2 regions of the Virgibacillus saliphilus genome follow, and region 2 is predicted to be linked to the other one. Evidence: riboswitches for the same ligand, from Rfam matches in the RefSeq annotation. Region 2 holds a riboswitch; the other holds the start of a gene.

Region 1 (15,382 bases), 1.1 Mb from region 2:
GAGATGCTCCAGCTCTACTTTATTGCGATACTGGGATTTACGGTAAGGAAAACCAATATACTTCAAGAAGAAGGAAATGATGTGCTGACACAGCTTATCTTATATATAACATTACCTGCTCTCATTTTATTTTCCTTGGATATATCATTTTCCTTTGAATTGTTGAGGGATTTTGGATGGTTGTTGTTGATGTCCGCCTATATCCTTCTATTATCCATTTTTTTAGCTATGTGGATGCGGAAGCGATCACAACTTCCAAAAGGCAAAAAGCATGTTTATGAAGGGCTTATTATTTTTGGCAACCAAGGGTATATTGGCTATGCCGTCATTTTTGTTATTTTTGGAGAGCAAGGAATCGTTTATTTAACGATGTTTAATATCATATATTTCATTCTCATCTGGACCTATGGGATTTACTTATTTACCAGAAATACAGTTGCCATGGAGTGGAAAAAGATCTTCCTGAATCCGGGAGTGCTTTCTACATCAATTGGATTAATTGTTTTAGTTCTCCCCATAAGCTGGCCAGCTATGATTGCAAATACCCTGGAGAGTGTTGGAAAAATGACAATTCCGCTTTCTATGATTTTAATTGGCAGTTTAATCGCGAATGTACACTATAAAAACATCCCTTTTTTATTAAAAAATAGATATTTATGGAAATCCGCCGTGGCGAAGTTAGTCATCATACCGTTATTCCTGCTTCCTTTTGCTATTTCCTCTGTATCATTGACACTAGTTGCGGTTGCTTTCCTTGCTGCTGGTATGCCATCAGCTCCAACAATGTCGCTTTATGCGCAGAAATACGGAGGAGATACCATTTTTGCTTCCTTGGGCGTATTAATATCCAGCCTGTTATGTGCTCTGACTATTCCATTGCTTTATTTGATTTTGCATTTCTTATACTGATTTGGGGTGTTCCTTGTAAACTGCAGCACTCGCTCTCCCGTTTTATCGATTGCGCCTCCCGTTTGAAGGGATCGCTCTCCCGATTCACCGATTGCGCCTCCCGTTTGAAAGGGAGTGAGTCCCGTTTTGACGAAGTACTCTCCCGATTTCCATATTTCTCTCCCGATATTGAATGTAAACAGCCTGATACCGATGGAATATCGGTATCAGGCTGTCGCACTTGCAGTTCCCTTTTCTTTTACGCTGCAACCGTATCTTTTTCTTTTTGACCTTTTGTTTGATTTGTCATGTGACTCTTCAAGAAAGGAATTACCCATCTATCCAGGCCATATCTACCTGCATTATAACCTGCAATCAATAGGAATACAGTGATGACCACCATTTGTGCGTTTGTGCTTACGGTACCACTGAATAGGAAAGCGAAATTCATGGTGATGCCCATTAGTGCTGCAAAATTAGTGAATATACCCAGAATTAGTGCGATACCTACCAGTAATTCGCCCCACATAACTAGGTATGTGAAAAGTTCTGCATTCGGCAGTGCTACTGTTTCCAGAAATGTTCCCCACCATGCTTGAACCGTTGCACCTTCACCAGTTGAATTGGCAATGGCACCTTGAATAAATCCACTAGCATCAAACTCTCCCCCAACAATTTTCCCGTATCCGCCTGTCATCCATTGGTATCCGATATAAATCCGTAAAAAAGCTAAAATCCCAGCCATAACTTTATTATTGCGAATAAAATTCATGATCATCATTTCCATCTCCTTTTACATTTTATTCAATGTTTCACAATATATTGTGTGGTTTGTTTCTTTATTACAATTATATTGTAACATGACACCGCCATCATAAAAGTAAATATGTTCACTATTTCACATTTTGTTAATAAAGTTATGGCAAAAAAGTGAACATCGAATATAGCCCCCCCATCCATTATCATTCTGAGCAATTTGTAAAATAGCCTTGACTTCCAGCAAAAGTGTTTTATACTGTTTATATACACATACACAGTATTACAGTTTGAAGGGAGGATGTATCATGCAAGACTGGAGGCAAGCGTATTGGCTAGCTACATTTGAATGGAAAACTTCCTTAAAGACATTCATCGGGCTTTTTCTATTCTATGCTTTCATGACACTATTTTTCTTACCGTCATTTAGTGCTTATTTAGAAAATGATTTTGCGGGATTTGATCTTTTTTTTATGATCCTGTTTGCCCTTGCCCCCGCCTGGTTAAGAACGAAAGAATTTAAATACCAGAAAATCAGTGGAGAAATATGGGCATCGCCTGCTTTAATCATGTTCGCACAATTACCTGTTTCCAAAAATATAATCATCAAAAACAGATTCATCGTTTATGCTGCCTATTCCGTTCCTTATAGTCTTTTAATGCTTATTGCACTATATATTGTAAACCCTGAGTTTCAAGTTATGATGTCACCACTCTCGCACGTTGCCTTTATAATCATTTGGATTGCGTTCGGCATCTACGCAGGTTTCATCATGCCTGCAAGTGATGCGGGGGATAAAGTGAACACGAAAATTATGACATTTTATACCATCGGTCTGATCATAGGGGGATTGATGCTCCTTACCTTTTTTCACCTGCTTTTCGGCAATGGTCCTGTTTATTTAACCATCATTGCAGCCCGACATTGGCCATTATTATCATCCATCATTTCGATTGTACTTGTGTTCCTTGGATTTCATTACTGGCAGCGTTATATGAATAAGCAAATGGATAAATTAGATTATCTCTAATGGAGCATTTCAGAACAAAGGCGGAAGCGCCCGGTTAGCAACGTACAAACTGCGCTTAGCGCTGCGGGTGGTCAGGCGTGCTTAGCAAAGTGGCGAATTTAGTTGAAGCTCCTTTTCCGCAGGTGAGATTAGATGAACTTGACTTGTCGCCAATTAATGGCGAAAGTCAAAGTGAATCTTATGCTTGGAAAGCGAAAAGGAAACACGGTGAGCTGACAAGCGAACCGATGCCCGCTTATCGCAATGGAGGAATATGAAGTTTGGGACTGCGCTAACGCTCGTCCCACCAAAAAGACCTGCTAGTTGCTGGGCGCTGGAGCCGGATGAGGCTTATCTGGCTACTAAATTATCCACAATCCTGAAATTTTATAATTTCAAAGACACAAAAAAGGGGTGCATACCGTGGAGCTGCCAATTCGTCTTTCCAAGGATTCACGTGAACCAATTTATCATCAAATCGAAAACCAGTTGAAGGCATTGATTGCTGGCGGGCATCTTCCTGCAGATACCCCGCTGCCTTCCGTTCGAGCGCTTTCCAAGGACCTGGAAATCAGTGTGATCACCATTAGGCGCGCTTATCAAAACCTAGAATATCAGGGGTTTATTCGAACAACCCAAGGAAAAGGCACCTTTGTTGCAGAAATAGGCGACTCCCTAAAACAGCAAATGAAAATATCTTCCGTCTATGAAACTATCGAAAAGGCAGTGGAAACAGCGATTAATTATGATTACACCGTTGCGCAAATTGAAGAAATTTTCCACGAAGTATTAATGCGACATAAGAAAGGAGACTAAGCAATGGCTTCCGTTCTACACATGAAAGATGTAGAGAAACAGATAGATGATTTCCAACTGGGCCCGATTGATTTAAACCTTGAACCCGGCACGATCACCGCCTTAGTCGGCAACAACGGCTCCGGGAAAAGTACATTACTGAAGCTAATCATGCATCTGGCAATGTCGGATAAGGGCAATATCGAGATCTATGATACGTTTGTTTATGGGCAGGACGAAAGCTGGAAGGCTAACATTGCCTACCAGCCTCAGACTGTCATTGGCTGGGATGCCTATACAGCGAAAACGTTAAGAGATATCATTTCGCCATTGCATTCGAATTGGGACGATGCCTTATTCGATAAAATGATAAAACTTTTCGATATCCCATTAAATAAGCGATTCGGTAAATTATCACAGGGCGTCAAGCAGAAGCTGAGCTTGGCATTAACGATTCCAAGAAATACACCCATATTACTACTAGATGAACCAACATCTTTCATGGATATTCCATCTAAAAAGTATCTGATGGACATACTCGTAGACTGGATGGATGAGGGAGAGCGCGCCATTCTCATGGCAAGCCATCAATCTGCAGATATGATGAAACTTGTAGATTATTTATCCATCCTAAAGAGTGGAGAAATGATAGGAACTTTTGAAAAGGAAGCATTAACGGAAAGCTTTAAACGCTACTGGGTAACGAGTCCTCTGCCAACAGCACATATATCAGGCGAAGTTTCCCGGGAGAATCAGCAAATCATTTCGAATCAGCCTGCGGCAACGGAGCATTATTTCCTGGAAAATAATTTGGAATGGACGAACCGTACAGCGCTGGATTTGGAGGAAATTATTACGCTCCTGCTGGAACGAAAATAGGAAGAAAGGGGAAAAACGTGTGGAAACAATGCTATCCGTAGAAAAGTTAGGAAAGTCCTTTAAAGGCAAACAGGTTATCTCAAACATCTCCTTTGATGTACGAAAGGGGGAAATTATGGCAATCTTAGGCCCCAATGGTGCAGGAAAATCAACGACCATTCGAAGCATCATGGGGATCATGTACCCGGACGGGGGAACGATCAGCTTTCAAAATAATGCAGCACAGGAAATTCCGCGTCATAAAATCGGCTATTTACCGGAGGAACGCGGGCTGTACAAGAATGTAAAAGTCATGGATATCCTACTCTATTTAGCGGAACTCAAAGACTATCCGCTTGATAAGGCGAAAGAGCGTGCACTAGCTTATTTGAAAAAATTTGATTTGGAAGGAAAAGAGAAAGTTTCCGTGGAGGAACTGTCCAAAGGAATGGGGCAAAAAATTCAATTTATTGCATCGGTTATTCATGAGCCGGAACTGTTGATTTTGGATGAACCCTTTTCCGGACTTGACCCGGTCAGTCAGGAATTGTTCAAGACAGAGATTCAGAGCCTTGCAAATAAAGGTACAGCAATTCTTCTGTCCTCCCATCAAATGAACCTTGTTGAAGAAATGGCTGATAGATTATTTATGATGCATCAAGGACAAAAGGTGATCTATGGGACCATGGATAACGTGAAGACACAATATGCGAATTTCAAATGTACCATCCGCGGGGAAAATAAGCCCGTTGAACTTGAACGCATACCGCAAGTACAGCGGGTGGACCAACAGGAAGAAACATCGATTCTTTATTTGGAAAGCGATGTGCAACCATCTATTTGGCTGAAGCATTTGCCGGATCACATCGCCATCCAGGAATTAACGATCGATCGTATTTCGCTTCATGAAATATTTATCGATATCGCCACAGACGGAAATTTTGTAGAGGAAGCTGGTGAAGCATATGCGTAACACCATGAAGGTCGCTAAATGGGAAATTAAACGCAATATGAAGAGCAAATCCTATCTTATCGGGTTATTTTTAACACCTGCCATTTTCCTGTTTTTCTTTATGATGCCCTCAATTTTCGGTGGATCAGATGATGATGCAACCTCAACAACTGTTTTAGTAAATGATCAACTCGGTGTGTATGAGCAAATGGAACAAACCGTCGAACAATCCGGTTTCGATTGGGAGCTTGAGCAAACCGATGTGGAAGAGGCGAACATAAGGGAAGCGCTGGAAGACGAGGAAAACACGGCTTACGTATTTGTAGATGAGCATGCCTTGGAAGATGGCGTGGTACCGGTCTATACAAGCGAGGAAATGGATCAATTTTTTACCAATCAAGTACAGGTTTTAGAAGCACCCATTCAGGCAATAAAGCTGGAACAGTTAGGATTAAGCGATGAAGAAATGGCGGTCGTCTCCAGTGGTGTTGAATTTGATGAGACAACTGCAGGAGACATGGAGGCTAATGAAACCGAAGGAAGCGCAAAGTCCGATGGCATAGGAGATAATCCGATGGAGCGAATGGTTCCTGGCGCTTTTGCCTTGGCTATCATGCTTTCGATTGTTTTCACAGGTATGGCGATATTCCAAAGTGCTTCCCAAGAAAAGAAAGACAAAATTGCTGAAATCATTCTATCATCATTGACACCTGGAGAATTAATGCAAGGAAAAATTTTCGGCTACTTTGTGCTGGGACTTATTCAGGTGGCCGTATTGCTTGTATTTGTCCTACCGGTTCTCGTATGGCGATTAGATATCCCGATTCTAGAGTATTTATTTGTTCCGGAACTGCTCTTGTTAATGGCTATCGCTATTTTAGGCTATCTGTTGTTCGCATCTATTTTCGTTGGTGTCGGTGCAACCATGGCCGATATGTCAACAGCAGGAAACTTCCAGGGGATGGTTATGATGCTGCCATTCTTGCCGTTTATCTTTATCGGACCAGTATTCAATGATCCGAGCGGCTTTGTAGCACAACTCGGCACCTATATTCCCTTCACTTCCCCGGGCGTGTTACTCCTCCGCCTCTCACTAATGGAGGAATGGCCATGGATGGAGATCCTTATTGCTGTAGCTATTCTAGTTGTAAGTGTCTGGTTCTTTATGAAACTGGCGGGGAAAATATTTAAAACTGGAATTCTGATGTACGGGAAAAACGCGACACCGGGTGAGATTTGGAAGTGGATTCGGGCTTAAGCGTTAGGTATTGGCGGAGTGCCTTGTGGGGTACTTCGCTTTTTTGATGAAATAGAACGCGGAAATTATTTATACATATCCCATGTGGCGGATAACACCGAATCTGGGTAAATGCATAACATACTAAAGAGTCATCATTAACACAGAGGAGGAGTTTTTGTTATGTATCATTATTGGGGACCAACTGGATATCCCAACTGGCAACATCAAGGATATGGATATAGAGAAAATTGGAATCGCCAAATAAACATGATAGAGGGAATAAATATAGCCCTGCAGCAGGTTCCTGGGGAAGTGGTTAGTGCTGAATTGGATACAAAGAACAATACACAAATCTATGAAGTGGAAATTGTAACTCAACAAGGAGCGAAGTATGAAGTAGATGTAGATCGAAGTACAGGTAATATTCTCAGTATCGATCTTGACTAGCACCCAATATGAAAAAACCGCTGTAAGTCTATAGCGGTTTTTTCATTTGATTCCATACGGTTTTTATTTTCATGGGGAAAATCCCCTGTTAAAAACACCTTATTCCAATGGTTCTATTTCTGTGGAAGTTGAATCGGTAAGACTTTTATAAGCTATATAAACAGAAATGCTCGAACCGATGAAAAATAAGATGGAGCCGATAAAATCCAGTTCTTCCAAGGATAAGGATGATCCTACTGTTGTATTTTTAGGATTGTTTGCTCCCGTTCTTGGCATAGTCGACATGCTAACACCTCCAAATTTTATTCCTTCTTATTTAAAATATTCAATAACGAAATATATGATTATGTATTCGTCAAACGAAACGCATATTATCCAACTCATTTTTATGCTCGTTCTTCACCAATCTGCTTCACTGATAAACCAATGCGAAACGCGCCATGATTTTTTTCATGTAAATTGGTCAACCATGTAGCTCTGGCTTACAGGAGGATAGAAGAATTATTTTCATCATTCATGGAAGAAAAGCCGCCCTTTGGTGGACAGCTTTTTTCATCATTCAAAAAAATCCCTTGAACCAGACACAATAATCTGATAGTATATTACATAATTTCATACTATACCTTATCAGATCGGTGAGGTAGAGGCGCGGATGATAAAAGTAATCAATTGGAGTATGACATCGATGAAGATTGATGAAAGGATTATTCGCCGAAGCATAATAAGAGTCAATCTTATTATTGCTGGGATGTCTTTCAATAAAGGGCATACTGTCATGTGACGTGCATGGAGAACTGCTGATCGAGATGGAGGATAACATCTTTTGTAAAACAAGGATAGCTTATTTTCTATCGTTGTTTTTTATTTTAAACAACTATCATAACAATCCCCTCAGCTCAGGCTCTAGCTATATACGAAATAAAACAGGATCACATCAGTCCCTTCTCAGCATCGCTTCAGCCATTTCTACAAATGATCGATCCAGGCAATAACGAAGGAGAGAGCCATCATGAAAAAAATCTACACCAATGGAAATATTTATACATTTGACCAAACAAAACCAACTGTTCAATCTGTCGTGGTTGATCATGGCCGATTTATCGATATGGGAACAACAGGGGACATGCTGCTTCATTGGAATGGACCAGATAGCAAAGTAATCAATTTGGAGGGCAAAACCGTTACCCCTGGTTTGGTCGACAGTCATCTCCATCTTTCCCAGATTGCGCATACTTTTTTACATTTAGATTTGACAGGCGTCACTTCTAAACAGGAAATGTTAAAGCAAATTCAGTTAAGAGCAACCAAACTACAACCCGGAGAATGGCTTGTAGGAGGTGGCTGGGATGAAAATCTTTTTACCGATGGACCCGCCATACCCACCATTTGCGAACTGAACCATGTCGCTCCACATAATCCAGTATATTTATCCAGGATTTGCATGCATGCCTCGATAGTTAACACAAAGGCGTTAGAGATGATTAACTATCATCCAAATATGAGCCTCCCTGTAGGCGGTGAGATTGTTTTAAATGGACATACGAAAGAACCGACCGGGCTCGTGCTTGAATCGGCTTCTGAGCTATTTAATCAACAAATTCCCGAAAAATCCTACGAGGCGCTAAAGGGTGCGATGAGGCAGGCGATCCAATTCGCGCTGAAAAAGGGATTGACGAGTGTGCATTCGAACGACCCGCTTTATTTAGGGGGACTAGCGCAAACATATCAAATTTATGATGAATTATTGAATCAAGAAGAACTCGGCTTACGCGCAAATCTATTAATCAACCATGATTTTCTGGATGAGTTAAGAGATATGGGTATGTACGCAGGATACGGAAATGATACATTGCAAATCGGTGCTGTAAAATTATTTGCTGACGGTGCATTCGGAAGAAGAACTGCTCTTTTATCGAAAAGCTATGAAGATGACCCGGGAAACAATGGGGAAGCCATGTATGATCAGGAAGCAATGTTTAATATTGTCAAACGAGCTCGGGATTTGTCCATGCCGGTTGCTGTGCATACGATCGGTGATCAGGCTTTGGAAAACGTATTGAATATTTTGGATCAGTTTCCTTCTGCTTCCTACCGTGACAGACTGATTCATACACAGGTATTGAGACAAGATCTGATAAAGCGGCTGGCCCAACCTAGTCGAATCGCAGATATCCAGCCACGATTTTTGGCCTCCGACTTTCCGTGGGTTGAGGATCGACTTGGCAAAAGGCGAATCGAGCTTGCTTATGCATGGAAAACACTAATATCTGCGGGCGTCCAATGCGCAGGAGGCTCGGATTCGCCTGTAGAGCCTGTTGATCCATTGCTCGGCATTCATGCCGCTGTAACAAGGAAAGCACCTGGAGAAAACCATGCCGGTTGGAATCCGAAAGAAAAATTAACCATGCATGAAGCATTTCGCCTGTTCACGGAAATGGGTGCCTATCCGACCAATGAAGAAACGAAAAAAGGAACAATTTCTAGAGGAAAGTTAGCAGATATGACCGTTTATTCCATGGATCCATTCCAATTGGAAGATGCGGATAATTTATTACATACAACCATTGAAATGACCATTATCAGTGGAGAAATTAAATAGCCGTAAGAAAGGATATATCCTTTCTTACGGCTCAGAAAAATTCGACGACTAGAAAGGAGTACGGTCGATGGAAGCTCTATTGGAAAATGTATCCGCCTTTTTATGGGGATTGCCGCTAATCCTTACCATTGTTTTTGTTGGAATATTTTTTACCTTTCGAAGTAAATTTTTTCAATTCCTCTACTTGCCGCATATTTTAAAGGAAACATTTGGAAATCTCTTTAACAAAAAGGAAGCAGGTGCAGGGAAAGGGATCTTGTCCTCTTTTGAAGCAGTAAGTACTGCAATTGGCGGATCCGTTGGTGTGGCAAACATTGGTGGTGTCGCCACCGCAATTGCAGTTGGCGGTCCTGGCGCTGTATTCTGGATGTGGCTATGTGCGTTGGTCGGAATGATTATCAAAACAGCCGAGGTAACATTATCTGTTTACTACCGAAATACAGACGAAAACGGCGATCCATATGGTGGACCGACGTATTATATGGAAAAAGGGCTTGGTGAGGAGCGGAATTTTAAATACTGGATGATCCCTGCATTTATTTTCGGTATGGGTATCTTTTCCACTTTCTTTATTACGATGCAAAACTATACGATATCCGAGGCAATCAGTTCAACCTTTGATATCGGCATGATCCCTGCTTCGATTCTATTTATTATCTTTCTTTATTTCATTATTTACGGTGGCATCAAGCATATTGGAAAGGTAGCATCTAAATTAGTGCCTTTTATGGTTATGTTTTACATTCTTTGTGGCATCTACATCATTATCAGTAACGTTGGAGAGATCGGTGACGTTTTTTCCCTCATATTCACGAGTGCATTTGGAGGTACCGCCGCTGTTGGTGGTTTTACAGGAGCCGCAGTTGCGCAAGTGATTCAAATGGGAGTAGCCAGGTCGGTATATAGTAATGAGGCAGGATGGGGGACTTCTGCAATGGTCCATTCTACTGCTAAAGTCAACCATCCTGTAAAACAAGGAATATGGGGAGCCTTTGAGGTATTTGTAGACACGATTATTGTGTGTACCATTACGTCGTTTACAATCATCATTACCGGTGCATGGGCTTCTGGTTTGTCAGGAGCGGATTTGACGCTGTCTGCGTTTGAAATTGGGATAGGTGAGGCAGGGCGAATCATTATCACCCTATCCATTTTCTTATTTGGGTTAACCACCCTGAGCGGCTGGTTTCTCTATTATGAAATCCTACTTCGGCATTTACTTAAAAATAGAGAACATAAATTAAAAAATGGACTACTCGCCTTTTTCAAATGGTTTTATCCCATACCGGGAATGCTAATGGTCGTCTATGCTGCCAGCTTCGGAATCCCGGGCCAAACCGTCTGGTATTTTGCGGATATTACTTCTGCAATACCAACATTCATCAACGTCGTCGTGATCTTAATTCTAAGCAAAAAATTCTTTGAGCTTCTTAACGATTATAAAGCAAGATATCTCGGAGTTGGGCAAGTGGATCCTGACTTTGTATTATTTTATGAGGATAAGGAAAAGCAAGAAGCAAAAAAGAAATGGATGTGAGTGATAGAGAATGAAGGCCTGGCGAATGAAGCTGGGCTGCTGCCTTTTACGTTGGTACAGTTGGTTGGTACAGCTTTTAGAGTGCTCCATACCATATTCGAGTTTGTTTATTCGTCGTTCTATTACGCTAAGCCTTCCTTCATTCGACATCCTCCACGAACATCTCTGCTACTAGTCCTCAGAAAGTACTATTCTACCTATCTCTTCTAGTATATCTGGATTATTTTGGAAAAATGTGGTTTACTTATTACTTGTTAAGGTTATAATTAAATTATAGCATATAATTTAATAGATTTTATGCTTCATCACAAAAAGGAGGTTTATATGAGATTAATTCGTTATTTTACAGTTGGGATGGCTTTTTTGCTATTTTTATATCTATTTCTCCCAACAACAAGTCAAGCAGAAAGCGGAGATACGTATGAGGTAAGTACTACGGTGCTCAATGTTCGAAGTGCACCCGCAGATGGGGCAGAAATCGTTGATGTCTTAACTAAAGGGGACACCATTGTTGCTTTTCAAGAGCGATATGGTTGGGTGCAAACCTATTATGGTGGTAATGAGGCATGGGTCGCTAAACACCATTTAATTCCGGCTAACAGTTCCGTAGAAAGCGAGACGTCAGCTTCAGAAAATACAGCCGACACAATTACAGTCATTGCAAATAATGTTCAAGTTCGTTCAGGGCCGGGTACGAACCATTCCGTTATCGCCTCAGCATCATCCGGAGATACATACAACACCATAGAAACAGCTGGAGATTGGCATAAAGTATCTTTAGCCAATGGGGCTACAGGATGGATTGCTGCATGGTTAACGGATGCTGCAACTTCCTCTAATGAGAGTGAGGCTGCGGTGCCAGCGAATCATGAATCAGCTGAGAAGTCTTCCGGATCGCTGGAAGGCTATACGATCGTCCTTGATCCAGGTCACGGAGGAAAAGATCCAGGAACAATCGGGCTTAATAATATATATGAAAAAGACTTAGCCATGTCCACAGCCGAAACAGTCGAGGCGCAATTGGCTGATGCTGGTGCAAATGTAACGATGACAAGAACGGATGATAATTTCATTCCCCTTGAAAAACGAGCCCAGATCAGCAACGAATCGCAAGCAGATGCATTCATTAGTTTACATTATGATTCTTTCCCGATTCAATCGGTAAATGGAGTAACTACTTATTTCCATTCCAATGGAGCAGATCGTCACTTTGCAGAGGAAATTCAGGCTTCCCTGGCTTCTACCGTTAATTTGCAAGGTAGGGGAGCTATGCAGGCCAATTATAGTGTGTTACGTAATAATAATGCTCCATCCGTTGTGACAGAGTTAGGATTTCTTACAAATCAAAGCGACCTTGCAACGGTACAAACAGCTGATTATCAAAACAATGTGGCTCAGGCTATTGAGAATGGATTAAAGAACTATTTTGGTGAATGATTAAAAAAAAGGGAATCTACCCTCCCAATGCTGAGGGCAGATTCCCTTTTTAATGCAACCACTTTCCGGATCTCATCTTCGGCGTTTTATGAGCTTCTATTTTTCCTTCGCTTAGGTCCTGCACACCTTTTTCCATATTAATTCGAACATATAATTCATGCATTATTTCTTCCATTGTCACATTATCCGGTAGCTCTTTAATCAATTTAATCACTTCTTCTTTGGTGTTCATGGTGCTACCTCCTTCAAGACTTATTTGTTGTACCCGCTCAGATTCGATAAATTATTGGATCATGGAGTGAAACGTTTCCCTGATTCTTCATCTTACCTTTCGAGAATAATTCTACCTGAAAAAAGATTAAGGGACAATACTGTTCATTACTTTCCGTATTCACCCGGTGATCTCACACAAAAATATAATCAGTATTTCTTTACTGTACTGACAAGGCCTATTTTTATGGTTGAATTCAAGTTCTTAATGCTCGAAAAAGGACTATTTAAAAGCCATTTCGTTAACGCTTCCGACAAATACACACCATCAGCGGACTTTCAGCTTGAAGCGGGCTTCTGTCAAAATTTCCATAAACATTATCCAATACAAATCCGTTATAATACAGCAACATTTCAAGCTCTTGTGGGAATACATATCGGATGGCAATTCGAGTGTGTATGGTTTCCTCTACCTCGTGTTCGTTTGCCCAAATTTGATATGTTTGCTTATAATGTTCAAGTTGTTTGATGGAATCATAATGGTGCTTCCAAGTATGGGTGATACGTTTTCCACCTTCATTAACCTTATTTTCTCGTTGCTCTTCAATATTTTGGTTATTTAATAGTCGGGAGAGCACAGGATTTCTAGTCTCAAAGGCAAAAACACCATCTGAATCTAGATGATTGTGTACAAATTGTAATAATCCTTCTTGTGATTCGCGCGTTGTAAAACCTTGAAAGGCATTCCCAGTCGTGAAAATGATTTGATACTTACGTTCTAACTTAAGTTGCTTAACATCAGCTTCAATCCAGTTGATTCGTAGGCCGAGACGTTCACTTTTTTTCTTTGCTGTTTTAAGCATTTCAGGTGTGATATCAACACCCGTAATATCATAGCCCTGTTCTGCCAGCGGAATAGTCAGCCTACCTGTCCCACAGGCAACATCGAGTATAGGCCCTCCATATTGGAAAGCAAGGTCACTAAAAAATTCAGCTTCCACATCCTTCAACGCATTTGTTGCATCATACAGTTCACCATTACGAAATTCCTCCAGATTATTGTGTTCCATCATTTTATCTCCTCCCGGGACACGGGGACAGGTTCATTGTCCCTTTTATGTTTCCTGAAAATACAGTTTCTTCTCAGGCAAAAATAGCAAAACAACCATCAAACCACCGACTATCAACATCCCAAATGCCAAAGCTATAATTGTAATCCGCAATGGTATGATATCCGAGATCACACCAACACCTAAGACAAATATGATTTGAAAAAGGCTTTGCAGCAATTGGAATATACTTGTCACTCTTCCCATTAACGCTGTAGGGACACTATTTTGGTAAAAGGTCATGATGCCTGCATTTAGAAAGACATTAAAGAAACCTAGAATCGTAAACCCAAATGCAATGGATAGAAACGACCATGAAAAGGCATATAAAATATAGCCGGTAGCTTGCATTAGAATTCCAAGGGCAATCAGATAACGCAGTGAAAATTTCTGTGAAAACACCGAGATTATAAGCGCGCCCGCAATGGAACCAATCCCTGTTATGCTGACTAGCATACTATAATCCACCTCAGTCAAACCAACCACCTGCTGAGCGAAAACGACCTCCTGGGCATCCATCGCAAAGGTGAAAATGGTCGTAGCCAAAAACGCTAAATAGAGAAGCACAACATACGTATGCTTATTTACAAAAGATAGAACAACCTTAACATCCGTCACTATCTGGACAAACGATAATTTTGGAATCGCATTTTTATCATAGCTGTCTTTTTCCGGCAATACATACAGCAAACAAGCTGCAAGCACAAACAGGGAAGCATTCATCAAAAGCGTTGGCTTCACAGAACTTATCAGTATAAGCGTTCCACCAATAGCCGGGCCAATGATAAAAGCGCCGGATGTTGTGAAGGACTGCATGGAATTATAGCGTTTTCGCATATGTCTTGGAATTAACTGTGTGATGTATGTCGTGGATGAAGGTGTAAAGAACGCCTTAGCGATACTCAAGAAAATCAAAATCAAGTAAACAAATACAATGTTAGGGACAAAAGGAATGAAAAATATGAAAAATGCTCTTGCTAGATAAGTAAGGATCATAATTTTTCGTTTGCTTCGATAATCGATGAAGCTCCCCGTCCAAAACTTCGTCAGGATATTGACGATAGGCCCGATAATCCACAAACCAGCCACCGCCGCTGCAGAGCCAGTCATCTGAAACACCAAAATATTAATGGCAACCAAATAGATAAAGTCACCTATACTTGCAATCCCGACAGAAGTTAATAGAAAAATAGGCTCCTTCCAATGAGCTAATTGACTCTTCATGTAGTTGCATTTCCTTTCTCCCTATGGTTACCGATGTTTATTATATTCATTAATATACTTATTCGATGCAGAAGCAGTGAATTCCTTTCAAATTGCAGAATTATTTGGGACACAGGGACAGGTTCATTGTCCCAGCATCGGCAAAACGAGGGGACAATGAACCTGTCCCCTCGTCCCTATACTTCCTTCTTTTCATACCATTCTCTTGCTGCTTTTACTTCTTTCATGGTTAATTGATGTCCGCTGCTTTCCCAATGAAGTTTGACATTGGCGTTTGCGCCTTCCAGCAATGATTTCAATTCTTCGGATTCTTGTGGTGA
Region 2 (15,382 bases):
CTGCATTATGGGATGTATCAAGATAACGGAGATCGTGAATGGTCATTTGACCCTTATCCTTTCTTGAAGAGATGGGAACGAATGATAAACGAATGAAGAAGCCTCTACCCACACGGTAGAAGCTTTTTTCTTCTCTTGTACGTTAGAAAAGGTTAAGAAGTAACATCAAATTCTAAGGGTAATGCAGTACTACGCCTTCTTCACTTTTGATTTCGTTATAAAACCAACGAATATGCCTACACCAATAATGACAAAGAATGTAACGAGCAGGGCTAATAATATTTGATTAGTGAAACCGATAATCAGATAACCAACACTTGCAGCGACTGCGGCTATAATAGCATATGGTACTTGGGTTACAACATGATCAATATGATTCGCACCTGCTCCGGTTGACGAGAGAATCGTTGTATCAGAAATTGGGGTACAGTGATCACCGAATACAGAGCCAGCCAATACTGCAGCTAATGTGGGAAGAAGCATATGGATATCCGCAATAACCGTTACTTCAGCAGCAATTGGTAACATAATCCCAAATGTTCCCCAAGAGGTCCCTGTAGCAACTGCCATAACCCCCGCAATGATGAAAAACAGGAATGGCAGCATAGACGCACTGATTGAAGCGTCACTAACCAACTGCGCTAAATACTCCCCAGTCTCCAGGGTCCCGATAATAGAACCGATCATCCATGCCAATACTAATATATAAATTGCCGGCAACATTGTTTTTATACCTTCGCTACATATTTTAATTATATGTGCTCTGGGTTTCTGTTGCTGGAAGTGAAATACGAAAGAAGTTAATACGGCTATTAACCCACCGCTGAATAAGGATAGATTCACATCTGTATTAGCAAACATAGTTAGTATTGTAACATCGCCTTCGCTCGCATTTGCTCCTGTTATGAGCATGGACACAACCGTTGCTGCAATAAGCACACCAATAGGTACTAATAAATGGTATACTTTCCCCCCTTTATGCGAGTCTAACGTATTCCCTAAATCACCAGGTACATGATGCTGCTTAGGATCAAGGAGCTCTCCTTTTTCAACAGCTCGCTCCTCATGTGATCGCATTGCTCCGATATCCATTTTAAAATAAGCTACCAAAAAAACAAGGAGAATAGCAGCCAGCGCGTACAAATTTAAGGGAATCATTTGAATAAATGCAGTTATTGGTTGAATATCTGTAACACCATTAACGGCAAATAGACCTCCAAGAATACCAATAATATAAGCACCCCAGCTTGAAATTGGTGAAAGTACAGTTACCGGAGCCGACGTTGAATCAATAAAATACGCAAGTTTCGCCCTAGAAATCTTATGACGATCTGTTAATGGTCTAGCAATTTGACCGACAGCCAGACTGTTAAAATAATCATCTATAAAAATTATCAAACCAAGAATTGGAGTTACAATCTGAGCTCCGGTTCTCGTCTTCACATGCTTGACCATCCATTCACCAAACGCTCTACTTCCCCCCGATGCTTGCAGGAAGGCCGTCATAATACCGAGTAATAACAGGAAACTAATAAGTAAGATATTTCCCGTGTTCCATGCTCCATCCAAGACAAATATTTCATAAAACACCACACCTATTTCTTTTAGGCTGCTTCCGATCGCAAAATGATGAATAAATAATGCGCCAATCAGAATCCCTAGACCTAATGAAATTAATACTTTTCTCGTTAACAAAACAAGAACGAGCATAACAACAGGCGGAATAATTGAATAAATAGTCCCTTCCATTACGCTTACCTCCAATAATTTTTATGATTATGCATGGAGATAAAGTCACGCAGAGCATTGTGCTTCTTAAAAAAAGCCATAAAAAAGACAATGATAGAAAATAACCTACCATTGTCCTGCAATATACGTTATCCTCCATTTCGATCGATAGTTCTCCATGCAGATGATATTCAAACATGACAGTACATCCCTTATTCAAAGATATACCAGCAATAATAAGATTGACGCTTATTATGCTTCGGCAAACAATCCTTTCGTCAACAATCACAGTTGTCATTCTCCTGTTGACTACTTCTATTATTTGCACCTCTACCTCACCGATCTGAGGTTCATTATGAAATTTGTAATTATATTATACTAAACTTTTATTCATCCTGCAATTCATCTTTTGGTACCGCGATCGACGGGCCATCACCATCTCCTCCATAGAATTCCGGAACATCTCCAATAATAGTCCCCGAGTCGATATGAATTCTTGTACTTACCTCTTTCACCTCGGTTATAAAAGGGATAACAATTTGCACGTCTGCTTCGACCATTAAATAAAGATTAACCAACGCACCATTAATACCGAATGGCTCTATTTCATGAATGACATCGGTTCTAACACTTCCCACAAGATCAAGATTAACGGGAACTGTCGGACCTAAATTGGCAAGAATGGTATTACCGGTCGCTTGCCCGATGGGAATATCTACTACAGTTGGATCCAGTTCAACATAGGTAGATTCTTCATCTTCATCAAGTGGTTCTTCCAGTGGATTGTCAAACGTAAGTGGCTCTCCTCTATTCATCCTGTAAAAAAATTCTTCCACACGATCCGTTGATACCCGGTTTATTTCATTTATAACGTTGGAGTTCCAGCCATATATTGTTACGTTTCCTTCATTATCCGTGTTAATTTCGGCAACTTCCTCAAAATCATAATCCTCCGAAAATCGAACAGCAGAATTGATAGCACGTGTTGCAAATTCTTCTGTTTTTGTATCTGCTATTTCCATTAATGCTGGTGTAATTCCCCTATTAATAAACCATATGCTCAAGCTTACAACGAAAACGAAGACAATCATTGTAATAACAAGTAAATTTTTACCTGGAGGTGGTGTTCTATTTTTACGAAATCCCATCCGATGCCTCAACATAAAAACCCCCTTAAAACAAACTTATGCTTGTTTTTAAAGGGTTAGAATTTAAAATATTTTTTAAGCAAAAATGCCTCCCACAACCAGAGAGGCACCATCTATCTATGATATTTTAACCAAAGCATCCTTCCCCGTCATGCCTTCTTCCCATCCATATATCTCTTTTGAAGCATCTGTAATTTTTGCCAGTGGAGCATTTAGTAATTCGTCAATGGTACGTACACCTTCCGCTCGACCAGCGATCACCTCACGCTTTCTCAATTTTTCATTTTCATTAAAGAAATCCACATCCAAGGCCGCACACATAATATACCCTACATCATTCGAAATCATTAATAAATTTGTCTTCGGCAGTTCTACCCGGACAGCTGTAAAAATAATCCCCTCTACTTCTAACGGATTTACTGTAATCATTTAAATGAGATGCCTCCTTCGTGATAACACTATAAGTGTATGCACAGGTAACCCAAAGTGTCACGATTCATCTCCAAACTTATCTCGCAACGTATCAGCCAATAAATCACGCAAAAATTCAGGTAAAAAATAGCGCTTTGTTTCCGATTTAGCTATCTCAGGCAGCAAACGCCCAAAGGTGAATGTATCTGCGGTTGCAACCGAGTAGATATGGTCGGATTCCAACGGATAACCTTGAAACGTCACGTCTCGAACATACTCTTCCCCAGTCTCACGCATATCCGTTTCCACCTGTAACCCGGCGAATAACATTCGTCCAAGAACTTCGCCGCGGAAGCCAAACCCTTTTAACTTCAATTCCATGAAATCCTTTGTGAAGGCCGCGCGAATCACCTCCAGTAATTCATCTCCTGTAAGCTCAACGACCACTGGATTGATGGGATGTGGACAAATACGATGAATATCCTTGTACGTAACATCACCTGCAGGAAGTTGATCCAATAGCAATCCTGAATTTAACATAGCACAATCCGCTTTCGTCCAGTCTTTCACCGTATTTGTGAGTTCCTGCATAATTCTCGTATCCGTAAACCATCTTATTTCTATCGGAGATGTAATGTGAACAATCTTCTTCTCTAAAATCTCGTCTGCACGTTCCTCAAGTTCGTATAAATTTTGCTCGGTTTGCATATCTTTGGCAATATGGGTAATGTCTGTCGTATATGCTTCCTTTTTAACAAGTTCTTGACGCGTATGATCCCATGTTAACATAACCTCTCCGACAAAGGCGCAGTGCTTACCAGCAGCTGTTATCACCGTATTATTGATGTGTTCTCCGGTGCGCAACAAATGATGGGTATGTCCACCAATAATGACATCAATGGCTTTAAACCTGCGAGCAATCTCCTGATCCTCGTTAAGCCCTAAATGGGACAACAAAATAATAATATCTGTTGTCTGTTTGAGCTGATTCACATACTTTTCCAGTGTTTTATATGGAGGAGCTACATGCCAGTTAAGCAACTCATAAAAAGCATTAAACGGGGCTGTTAACCCAATCACGCCTACTTTCACTCCACCAACGGAATGGATGTTTACCGTTGGCTGAAGCCAGTCAGGTTCATCATTATTCATACTGTGTAAATTTGCACATACCACTTGGAATGTAGCATCATCATATAAATGAAAAAGCTCATCATGTCCTAATGTAATTCCTTCATTATTGCCGAGCGTTACTAAATCATAGCCAACATCATTCATTAAAGCGACATTCGCCCTTCCCATAAAGGCTTCTGCAATTGGATGAACACGATCAACATGATCCCCAATATCAATTAACCAGCAGGATTCATTTGTTTCTGCCCTACTTGCCTTTGCCTCTTTTAAAAAGCTAGCAACACGCGGCCACTGGTCAAAATTACTATGTAAATCATTGGTATAATAGAAATAGAGTTTCTCCTGCATATGTCATGCTCCTCAACCTAGACCTTGAAAAATCATTCGTACTCCGATAAAAATCAATAAAATACGTAATATCCATACAAGCGCCTGTCCTGTCAGTTTTTGATTTACAATCACACCAAGTTTAGCCCCAATCCATGCACCAGGAATAAAAAGGAAAACATATTCCCAGGCAATGTGACCAAGCGCAATATGTGTACTGGCACCTATAATACTTACAAATAGAATCATAAACATGGAAATCCCTGTCGCAATATGTATTGGTATTCCAAATAGTAATATCATAGCAGGCACCATAATTGCTCCGCCACCAATTCCAAATAACCCTGATAATGTACCAACAAATAACGATATGAAGAAAGCAAGCCAGATAGAGACACTGTATATGGAAGTTACGCCATTCACATGAAATTCTCTTTTCATTTGTCCCTTAATCGCAACAGATTGTTCCCTTGGCTTCGGTTTTACAAAAAACAAGAAGGACATCAGAATCATAACCAAACCGAAATAGAGTAAAAAATTATCCGTATTAAAAAATTGATTTAACCAAGATCCCAATATACTACCTGGAATACTACCTGATAAAAATAACAAACCGGTTTTATAATCTAACCGCCCTATTTTATGATAAGCAATCGTTGATGATAATCCTGTAAAAATCATGGTCACCAGCGAGATACCTACAATAGTTTGGGGTGTTGCCCACGCAAAGGAATCCATTATACTACTAAAAAATAATAAACTGGGTATGAGGATCATTCCTCCACCAAGCCCCATTAAACTGCCTAAAAAGGCAGTCAGTACGCCGATCAAAATACATATGATAAAAACCAATAGTCAACCCTTCCATCTTTCATATACTTCCTACCCTATATTAGCATTGATTATTTATAATTCCTATTCAGAAACATTTTACTTTGTTTAAAAAACAAAATAGCCCTCAACGTAAGACTATTTATTTATAAAAATAGACAATTAAAGCTCTGCATTACAAATACGGCTAGTCCACCATGACACATAGCCAACTCTCCCCTTGTACTCAAATATGCCGGTTGAAACTCATCTTATCATTAATTCACAACGCACTACTGTTTGAAAAATGATAAAAGTGTGTTGACAATACTTTTATAAACGAATAAACTGAAATTTATACATAAATACAACATAAGTGTAAATACGTGTAGCCTTAGGCATATAGGCTGAAACACCAATAGACACAACAACTACGATGGGGAAATGAGGGAAACAAAATGTTAAATGAACCCGTATTTGCAGCTATGTTGCTGATTGCATTATTGGCAGTAGGAGAATTGTTATCAATTATATCAAGAGCAAGAATTCCAATGCTTCTTGTTGCTTTGTTCGGCTATTTAATTTTGATCTGGACAGGCGTTTTTCCAAAAGATCTTATTGATCAATCCAATCTCGCAGCCTTCGGTAATGTGATGGTGGCACCGCTCGTTGTCCATATGGGAACAATGGTGCCTTTTCGATTGATAAAAAGCCAGGGAAAAGCGATACTCATTGCCCTTTTCGGCATGATTTGTTCGACTATTCTCATCATTCTTGTAGCTACTCCGCTTTTCGGCTATGAAGCGGCTGTTTCTGGTGCGGGGCCGCTATCAGGTGGCCTTGTTGCAACCCTTATTACGTTTGAAAAGCTTGAAGAGGTAGGATTAGCAGCCATGGTGACGGTTCCGGCACTCGTATATGGTTGCCAAAAATTGTTAGGTATGCCGGTTGCCAGTAATTTTTTGCGTCGTTACGCCAATAAGCTTCAGGCTTCGATCGATGCAGGCACATTCACTTTTTCCGATAAAGCGAAGAATGATACAGCAACAGAAAATAAAAAGGGCTGGATTCCAGAAAAATACCAAACAAACATTATCTTATTATTCCAATTATTTATTGGTGGAGCACTTGCCGTTTGGCTTGAAAGTCTAACAACCATTCACTACAGTCTTTGGGCATTGATTCTTGGAGTTGCTGGAACCTATGTTGGTTTTTATCAGACCAAAATGATGCAGCGTGCAAACACATTTGGCATTTCTATGGTTGGGCTCCTTTTTGTCATTATATCAGCAATGAACGATATTACGGTTGATATGTTTGTCGATTATCTTCCGACCGTTCTCGTAATTCTTGCCCTAGGAGCAATCGGTATTTTTGCTGGGGGATTCCTTGCTTCAAAACTATTGAAATGGGACCCGTTTTTAGGGGTTCCGGTAGCACTTACAGCTATGTTTGGATTTCCAGCAGACTACATCCTGGCAGAAGAAGTAAGCCGTAGTGCTGGTAGGAACGAAAAAGAACAACAAGCCATTCTCGATGAGATTTTAACACCAATGCTTGTCGGTGGTTTCACCACAGTAACAACAGCTTCAATTATTATTGCAACAATACTTATGGGAACACTTTAAACCAGCACCATTGATATAGAATCATGCACAAGCTCTATAATAATGAATGGGAAACAATTATTGCTGATACGGAAAGAAGGAAATACAATGTTTTCACCTGAAATATCAAATTTGATTACACAGCGCAAAGACCAATATTTGCAGCAATTATTCACATTGTTGCGACAAAAAAGCATCAGTGCTCAAAACATCGGTGTCAGAGAATGTTCAAGCTTATTAAAAAACATGATGGAAGATATAGGCATTAATACCCGCCTGATTGAAACAGACGGGCACCCGGTGGTCTACGGGGAAGTCATAAAAGATCCTGAAGCTTTTACCTTATTAATTTATGGACATTATGATGTTCAACCGCCGGATCCGCTTGATGAGTGGTTATCTCCACCATTTGAGCCAACCATTCGTGACGGGAAAATTTTTTGTCGCGGTGCCGGTGATAATAAAGGTCAATTGATGGCACAGATTTTAGCAATTAAAACTTATTTAGACACGTACGGCGAATTACCAATTAATGTAAAAATGGTATTTGAAGGTGAAGAAGAAAGTGCCAGCGCCAATCTTTCTTCATTCGTTGAGAAAAACAAAGATCTTTTAAATGCGGATCTTGTATATACCTCGGATGGCCCGATGCATGACAGTGGTGCACCGTTCGTTTTACTCGGCGTAAGAGGAATGTTATATGTGGAATTGACTGCAAAAGGGGCTAAATGGGAAAACCATTCGGGCAATAAAGGAAATATTGTTCCGAATCCCGCATGGAAATTGATTGATTTGCTAAGAACGATGCGCGATGAAAACGGACGAGTATTAATCGAAGGATTTTATGATAATATCCGTGAACCAACGGAGAATGAAAAAGAGATTATAAAAGGGTTACCTTTTGATAGAGAGCAAGTGGCTGAAAAAATCGGCTATGAACAATTAAACATGAATACAGAAGAATATTATCATAATTTAACGATGGAACCGACATTTAATATTGCCGGATTTACAAGCGGATACGGCGGTGAGGGGTCAAAAACGATTATTCCCGCACAGGCTACATTAAAAATGGATATGCGCCTTGTTGTCGATCAAGACCCAGATGATATCTACAAGAAATTTTGTGATCATGTGCAAAAGTATGCACCTGATATTGAAGTGAACCATCTTGGAGATATGCAACCTTCTAGAACGCCAGCTGACCAGGAGATTGTCAATGTCGTTACAAAAGCAGTAGGTGAATCCTTCAATCAAAATCCAGTTCTACAACCAAGTCTTGGCGGAAGTCTTCCAGATTATGTATGGACGAAAATATTAGGTTTGCCATCTGTTATCGTTCCCTACGCAAACTTTGATGAAGGTAATCATTCTCCAAATGAAAATATTGGAGTAGACAACTTTTTCGATGGGATTAGATGCACATGTCAAGTTATTCATAGACTGGGAGAATATTCGAAACAGCGGTAAATGGTAAGCGCATATAAACGGAACGATTGTAATACATCTTTGAATCAATAGCTGCATATTTTTTTCTTATCCAGGGGGAAAGGAACCTGGCCTTTTGAAGCCTCGGCGGCGGACTTTGTTAGTGCCAATTCCAGAAGCGTATGCATGAAAATCAGTAATGTAAAGAAGCTGGGACAAAACAAACGTGTTTAACTAAAAAACGACCATTTCCGAAGCAATGTATATTTGGAAGTTATTTGTTAAAAACACGTTTAGCCCAGCTTCTTTTTAACAATTATTCGATGGACATTTCCAGCTTAACGTTGATTAAACAATGTATAAAGAAAATCAAATCGTGTTCAAAAGTCTCTAATCCTTAACAAGAAGTGTAAAGCATGTATTCTCTATAAGTATCCCTTTCAAAAAGACCAGGCAATTATTTTGCTCTTATGCTCCGTTCGCAACATTTAAATCACTGAATTTTCACACATAACAGTAGTATGCATTCACCTCAGCGCTTCTCTCGCCATCTGTTCATACGCTTCCAACCCTGAGGCTATCGCAAACTCAGCAACAGCAACCGGGTATGCCGCACTAAGCTCAATGATATGTTCTTTCATGGCAGGCCAGTAGATCCCCCCTGCTTGCCGATAATAGCTAATCAGTTTCTCTAAAGCTGTTTCGCCGAATGCTTGGTATTGGAAAACGAAATCATTTGATACATCTGTTACTTTTGCTTCAGTCCAGTCGATTAGACCAGTTACGTTCGTATCTTTATCAATCAACGTATGGCCTGCATGAATATCCCCATGAGTCAGACCTGTTCTCAGAGGCCACAATTCCTTATTATTCACCCATAACATCCAACGGTTCCACAGAGATTCGCCTACACCAAACTTCGCTTTAACCTTTTCCATACGCTCAATCATTAATAATCTTGCTCCCTCTGCTGTCTGAACAGAAAGACCAGCTTTATGAGCCTCTGCTCTCGGAAGGGTGTGCAGCGAGGCCAAAGCTTTGGCTAGTGTCTGATGAAATGATTCAGGCACATTTTCATGATTCATCTTCCACACATAGTTATGCATCTCTGGATCGATCGTGCCGGCTGGTATGCCTGTTAATTTTTTATAAGCAATAAGATGATCCTCATAAATAGACCAAACCGGGACTTGAAAAGGGACATATTTATGGATGAAATCCAATGCTTTCTTCTCAACAACTGCCCTGGGCATTACATCGTCCCGTCTAGGAAGTCTCAGCACCCATTCTGTTCCCTTATCGTCTTTTGCATAAGCGACTAGAAAATCTAAACCAGACTCGTTAAATGAGATCGAATCCTCTTTTACTTTTAAGCCATATTTCCGTGCTGTTTCCACCACTTGCTGTTTGTTCAAAATGATCACTTCCCTTTCCTCATTTACTGATTAATGGAGCAATGCTACACAGGCTAACATCTATTTCAAAATAACAAAAGCGAGTCATTTTAAAAATTTTCGATTTTTTATCTTTAAAATCATACAGAGATATTTCGTAATATAGAACAAACAACAGGAGTAATCGAACCGTTAAACTTTATTTTAACACAAAAAAGCAAACCGCACCCTGAAAATAATGCGGCTAATCAGAAAACTAATATCCAGTAACAGCACCAACCTTCCAGCATTATCACCACCATGCGTTACGCCATACGACGGTGCATCTCCTGGAAAGCTGGTGCAAATTTATAAATAGAGGTCTCCGAAAAACCCAGCCACGCTATTATAAAGATAACAGGGGGTACCTTTATTACACATTATGAAAAAATCGAAGATGACACTTTATCCCTTCCTATGAAATATGTCCCATTTTCGTAACCGGGCATAAATCGGGCAAGTGTCACCTTCGATTATTCAATCTCTATAAAACAAGGGTTAACCTATACTACCTTCCATTTCATGTTTGATCAGACGATTCATTTCTACTGCATATTCCATTGGAAGCTCTTTTGTAAATGGCTCAATAAAGCCCATTACAATCATGTCCGTTGCCTCTTGTTCACTAAGACCTCTACTCATTAGGTAGAAGAGCTGTTCTTCAGAGACTTTAGATACTTTTGCTTCGTGTTCCAATGAAATATTGTCATTGTATATTTCATTGTATGGAATCGTATCCGATGTTGATGAATTATCCATAATTAACGTGTCACACTCAATATTTGAGCGGGCACCTTCAGCTTTACGTCCGAATTGAACCATTCCACGGTAGGATACTTTACCACCTTTTTTGGAAATGGACTTCGAAACTATGGAAGATGACGTGTTTGGCGCCAAGTGATACATTTTTGCTCCAGCATCTTGGTGCTGACCTTTACCAGCAAGTGCAATAGAAAGTGTCATCCCACGTGCACCTTCTCCTCTTAAAAGCACAGATGGATATTTCATGGTAAGTTTGGATCCCATATTTCCATCGACCCACTCCATTGTGGCATTCGCACCGCAAGTTGCTCGTTTGGTAACCAAGTTATACACGTTGTTTGCCCAGTTCTGGATCGTTGTATAACGACAATAGGCATCTTTTTTAATGAAAATTTCTACAACTGCACTATGCAGAGAATTTGTTGTAAATACCGGTGCCGTACAACCTTCTACATAATGAACAGAGGCACCTTCATCGACAATGATCAATGTTCTTTCAAATTGTCCCATATTTTCCGAGTTTATCCGGAAATAAGCCTGTAATGGGGAAGATGTATGAACCCCTTTTGGTACATAAATGAAAGATCCACCAGACCATACTGCCGTGTTTAATGCCGCAAACTTATTATCAGCAGCTGGAATTACTTTACCGAAATATTCTTTGAATAACGCTTCATTTTCTTTCAGTGCTGTATCTGTATCTTTAAAGATAATCCCTTGTTCTTCTAATTCTTTTTCCAAGCTGTGATACACAACTTCTGATTCATATTGAGCTGATACACCAGCTAAATATTTCTGTTCGGCTTCTGGAATTCCCAGCTTATCAAATGTTTCTTTGATTTCTGCTGGAACTTCATCCCACGTTCTTCCTTGTGATTCGGAAGGTTTCACATAATAAACAATCTCATCGAAATCAAGTTCTGATAAGTCGCCTCCCCATTGAGGCATTGGTTTACTATAGAAAACATCCAGCGCTTTTAGCCGTTTATCCAGCATCCACTCCGGTTCTTCTTTTCTTTTTGAGATTTCCTCAACGACTGACTTCGTTAAGCCTCTCTCTGTGCGGAAAACCGAAACATCCTTGTCATGGAACCCATATTCATATCCTTCCATTTCAGGTATTTCTTTAGCCATAATTAAAAACCTCCTATTAGATATTCGTACTCTTTATGCTTACGTACGCTAATCCTTTGGCTTCCTACTCTCCATGAACACCTTTCTCCATTGCCTTCCATGGAAGTGTAGCACATTTAATACGCGCCGGGAATTTAGACACTCCCTGCAAGGCAGCAATATCTTCCAAGCTTTCCGTATCAACATCTTTCCCAATCATCATTTCTGAAAATACATGTGACATATCCAAGGCATCATCAAGTTTCATACCCTTTATTGCAGAAGTCATCATAGAGGCGGAAGACATACTGATGGAGCAGCCTTCCCCTTCAAATTTCACATCTTTGACACGATTATCTTCAATTTGCAATTGTAACTGTATTCGATCCCCGCATGTCGGATTATTCATGTCAACAGTTAATGTATCACCATCGATAGCTCCCTTATTGCGGGGATTCTTATAATGGTCCATAATTACCTGCCGATAAAGTGTATCTAAGTTATTCATAGGACATCACCGAAATACTCCTTCGTCTTTAAAAGTCCTTCTACCAAACGATCAACATCTTCCTTCGTATTATACAGATAAAAACTGGCTCGTGCTGTTGCTGTTACATCCAACCAGTGCATCAGTGGTTGTGCACAATGATGACCAGCACGAACAGCTATCCCTTCTGCATCGAGTACCGTCGCGGTATCATGGGGGTGAACGTCACCTAAATTAAACGTAACCAAGGCCGCTCGGTTCTCCGGGCCATATATGGTTAAACCATCAATGGTTTTCATTTGTTCCATGGCATATGAAGCTAATACTTTCTCATGATTGGTAATAGCATCCATTCCAACATCATTTAAAAAGTCTATCGCCACGCCAAGACCAATAGCCCCAGCGATAACCGGTGTTCCACCTTCAAACTTCCAAGGGAGCTCTTTCCATGTTGAATCATATAAGTTAACGAAATCAATCATTTCGCCTCCGAATTCAACTGGCTCCATTGCATCCAAATACTGTTTCTTTCCATATAGTACGCCAATCCCTGTTGGTCCACACATTTTATGACCGGAGAACGTATAGAAATCACAATCCAAGTCCTCGACATCCACCTTCATATGTGGAGCCCCCTGTGCTCCATCAACAAGAATAACGGCACCATTTTCATGTGCAATTTTTGCAACGTCCTTTATAGGGTTAACAGTACCAAGCACATTAGAAACATGGCTAATGGCCACAATTTTAGTATTGGAAGTAACCGTTTCGCGTACATCTTCAAGTGAAACGGTACCATCCCTTTGTAGGGGTATATATTTCAATGTTGCCCCAGTGGCTTTTGCTGTCTGTTGCCATGGAATAATGTTACTGTGATGTTCCATTGGCGTGATCACAATTTCATCCCCGGGGCCTGTATTTTCACGTCCATAGCTGTAAGCAACGGTATTAATTCCTGTTGTTGTTCCACGGTTGAAAATAACTTCAGCAGTACTCCCCGCGTTAATAAAGCGGCGTACTTTATCGCGGGCGCCTTCATACTTATCTGTTGCCCTTGAGCCCAGTGTGTGAACCCCCCGGTGCACATTCGAATTGTCCTCACGATAATATGCATCAACCGCACGAATGACAGATTCAGGCTTCTGGGAAGTCGCGGATGAATCTAAATATACTAAAGGATGTCCATTAACTTCCTGATCTAATATCGGAAATTGCTGCCTGATGGCTCCTACATCCATTAGTATACCTTCCTTTCAATGAGTTGAGTTAATTGCTCTCGAACAGATTCAATCGGCAATTGATTAACAACTGGTGCAAGGAATCCAAAAATAACCAAACGCTCTGCTTCCGCTCTCGAAATCCCACGGCTCATTAAATAATACAATTGTACCGGATCAACGCGACCAACAGATGCTGCGTGACCAGCTTCAACATCATCTTCATCAATTAAAAGAATGGGGTTTGCGTCACCACGTGCTTTTTCACTCAGCATTAACACTCGTGATTCCTGTTCCGCGTTAGACCTTGATGCTCCATGCTCAATTTTCCCGATTCCATTAAAAATGGATGAGGCTTTATCTTTCATTACACCGTGCTGTAATATATGAGCTTCTGTATCTTTTCCAAAATGAACACTTTTCGTTGTAATATTCTGGATTAGACTTCCGCGACCTACGGTAACGGTTTTCGTATGACCTGTTGAATTGTCACCAATTAAGTGTGTAATATTTTCAAAAACCGTATTTCCATCGTTCATTTCACCTATTGCCCAATCGATAGATGCATCCCGGTATGCTGCCCCGCGACGGTTCGTGTAGGTTGTTGTTCCAGCTGCAAAATTATCGACACCACCAAATGAAACCTTAGCATTGTCTAGGGCGATAACTTCTGTAACTACATTAGCGATTGTTTCCTGTTCATGATTATGGGAGATATAATTCTCTACATAAGTTAACGAACTACTCTGTTCCGCTACAATCAGTACATGGTTAAACAAGGCCACCTCTGGATCTTCCTGCCAAAAGATTGTCTGTATAGGGGCTTCTATTTCAACGTTTTTTGGAACATAAACAAAGATTCCACCATTCATCAATGCAGCATGCAATGCAGTCAAACGATGCTCATCAACGGAAACAGCATCTTTCATATAATATTTTTTCACTAAGTCTCCATGTTGTTGGAGTGCTGTGAAAATATCGGTAAAAATTACCCCTTTATCTTTTAATTCCTGGTTGAGAGACGCATATGCAACCGAGTTATTACGCTGAATGAATAAGTTTTCCGGTGCATTATCCTGATCAAGAAAATCCTGTATTTCGGATGGCAAATCATTAATGGATGAAATGGATTCACCTTCTGCCGTATGTTTAAAGCGACTGAAATTCCATTTGCCTATCTTTGTTTTTTCAGGTTTAGGCATTTCAAGCGTATCTGTCAGTTCTAGAGCTTGAAGGCGTAAGGAACGCATCCATTCCGGTTCATTTCTAGCTTGAGAAAACTGTTCAATATAGTCTTTGTCATATGGTCGTTTTGTTTCTACAGTCATCTTACCCCTCCTAACGTTTAAGCTTCTTGGCCTTCGCCTACGGTTTCGTCTTCAATGCCTAGTTCTTCTTTAATCCACTCATAACCTTCAGATTCCAATCGCTGCGCAAGTTCTGGTCCACCTGATTTAACAACGCGACCTTGCATCATAACGTGTACCTGATCCGGTGTGATATAATTTAACAAACGTTGATAGTGTGTAATGATTAAGCAACCGAAATTATCATCACGTAGTTTATTAATCCCTTTGGAAACGACTTTTAATGCGTCAATATCCAGTCCTGAGTCAATTTCATCCAAAATGGCAATTTCCGGTTTCAATAACATTAATTGAAGAATTTCATTACGTTTCTTTTCTCCGCCTGAGAATCCCTCGTTTAAATAACGTTGTGCCATGTTTCTGTCGATTTCAAGGAAATCCAACGCATTGTCCATTTCTTTAATAAATTT

Evidence for each region. Region 2 has a riboswitch for lysine ahead of KFZ56_RS13250 (Na+/H+ antiporter NhaC family protein). Riboswitches for the same ligand answer to the same signal wherever they lie in the genome.
Region 1: another riboswitch for lysine. It lies ahead of KFZ56_RS18010 (amidohydrolase); the one in region 2 lies ahead of KFZ56_RS13250 (Na+/H+ antiporter NhaC family protein).

Annotation. Positions count from the first base shown of each region.
Region 1 covers NZ_JAGYHC010000001.1:3,776,251-3,791,632, forward strand. Annotated here, with positions in the region: gene KFZ56_RS17960 (AEC family transporter) at 1-909, shown strand, start outside; gene KFZ56_RS17965 (DoxX family protein) at 1,148-1,666, opposite strand; gene KFZ56_RS17970 (DUF485 domain-containing protein) at 1,953-2,675, shown strand; gene KFZ56_RS17975 (hypothetical protein) at 2,753-2,932, shown strand; gene KFZ56_RS17980 (GntR family transcriptional regulator) at 3,078-3,470, shown strand; gene KFZ56_RS17985 (ATP-binding cassette domain-containing protein) at 3,474-4,328, shown strand; gene KFZ56_RS17990 (ABC transporter ATP-binding protein) at 4,348-5,280, shown strand; gene KFZ56_RS17995 (ABC transporter permease) at 5,273-6,517, shown strand; gene KFZ56_RS18000 (PepSY domain-containing protein) at 6,680-6,946, shown strand; gene KFZ56_RS18005 (hypothetical protein) at 7,046-7,231, opposite strand; lysine riboswitch at 7,580-7,751, shown strand; gene KFZ56_RS18010 (amidohydrolase) at 7,956-9,545, shown strand; gene KFZ56_RS18015 (alanine/glycine:cation symporter family protein) at 9,613-11,082, shown strand; gene KFZ56_RS18020 (N-acetylmuramoyl-L-alanine amidase family protein) at 11,407-12,519, shown strand; gene KFZ56_RS18025 (hypothetical protein) at 12,569-12,751, opposite strand; gene KFZ56_RS18030 (class I SAM-dependent DNA methyltransferase) at 13,032-13,802, opposite strand; gene KFZ56_RS18035 (MFS transporter) at 13,845-15,062, opposite strand; gene KFZ56_RS18040 (alpha/beta hydrolase) at 15,239-15,382, opposite strand, start outside.
Region 2 covers NZ_JAGYHC010000001.1:2,724,267-2,739,648, forward strand. Annotated here, with positions in the region: gene KFZ56_RS13245 (M23 family metallopeptidase) at 1-96, shown strand, start outside; gene KFZ56_RS13250 (Na+/H+ antiporter NhaC family protein) at 190-1,749, opposite strand; lysine riboswitch at 1,890-2,069, opposite strand; gene yunB (sporulation protein YunB) at 2,115-2,891, opposite strand; gene KFZ56_RS13260 (YunC family protein) at 2,994-3,305, opposite strand; gene KFZ56_RS13265 (bifunctional metallophosphatase/5'-nucleotidase) at 3,366-4,769, opposite strand; gene KFZ56_RS13270 (sulfite exporter TauE/SafE family protein) at 4,782-5,600, opposite strand; gene KFZ56_RS13275 (hypothetical protein) at 6,017-7,186, shown strand; gene KFZ56_RS13280 (M20/M25/M40 family metallo-hydrolase) at 7,274-8,635, shown strand; gene KFZ56_RS13285 (macrolide 2'-phosphotransferase) at 9,121-10,014, opposite strand; gene sufB (Fe-S cluster assembly protein SufB) at 10,525-11,922, opposite strand; gene sufU (Fe-S cluster assembly sulfur transfer protein SufU) at 11,987-12,409, opposite strand; gene KFZ56_RS13300 (cysteine desulfurase) at 12,406-13,626, opposite strand; gene sufD (Fe-S cluster assembly protein SufD) at 13,626-14,933, opposite strand; gene sufC (Fe-S cluster assembly ATPase SufC) at 14,951-15,382, opposite strand, start outside.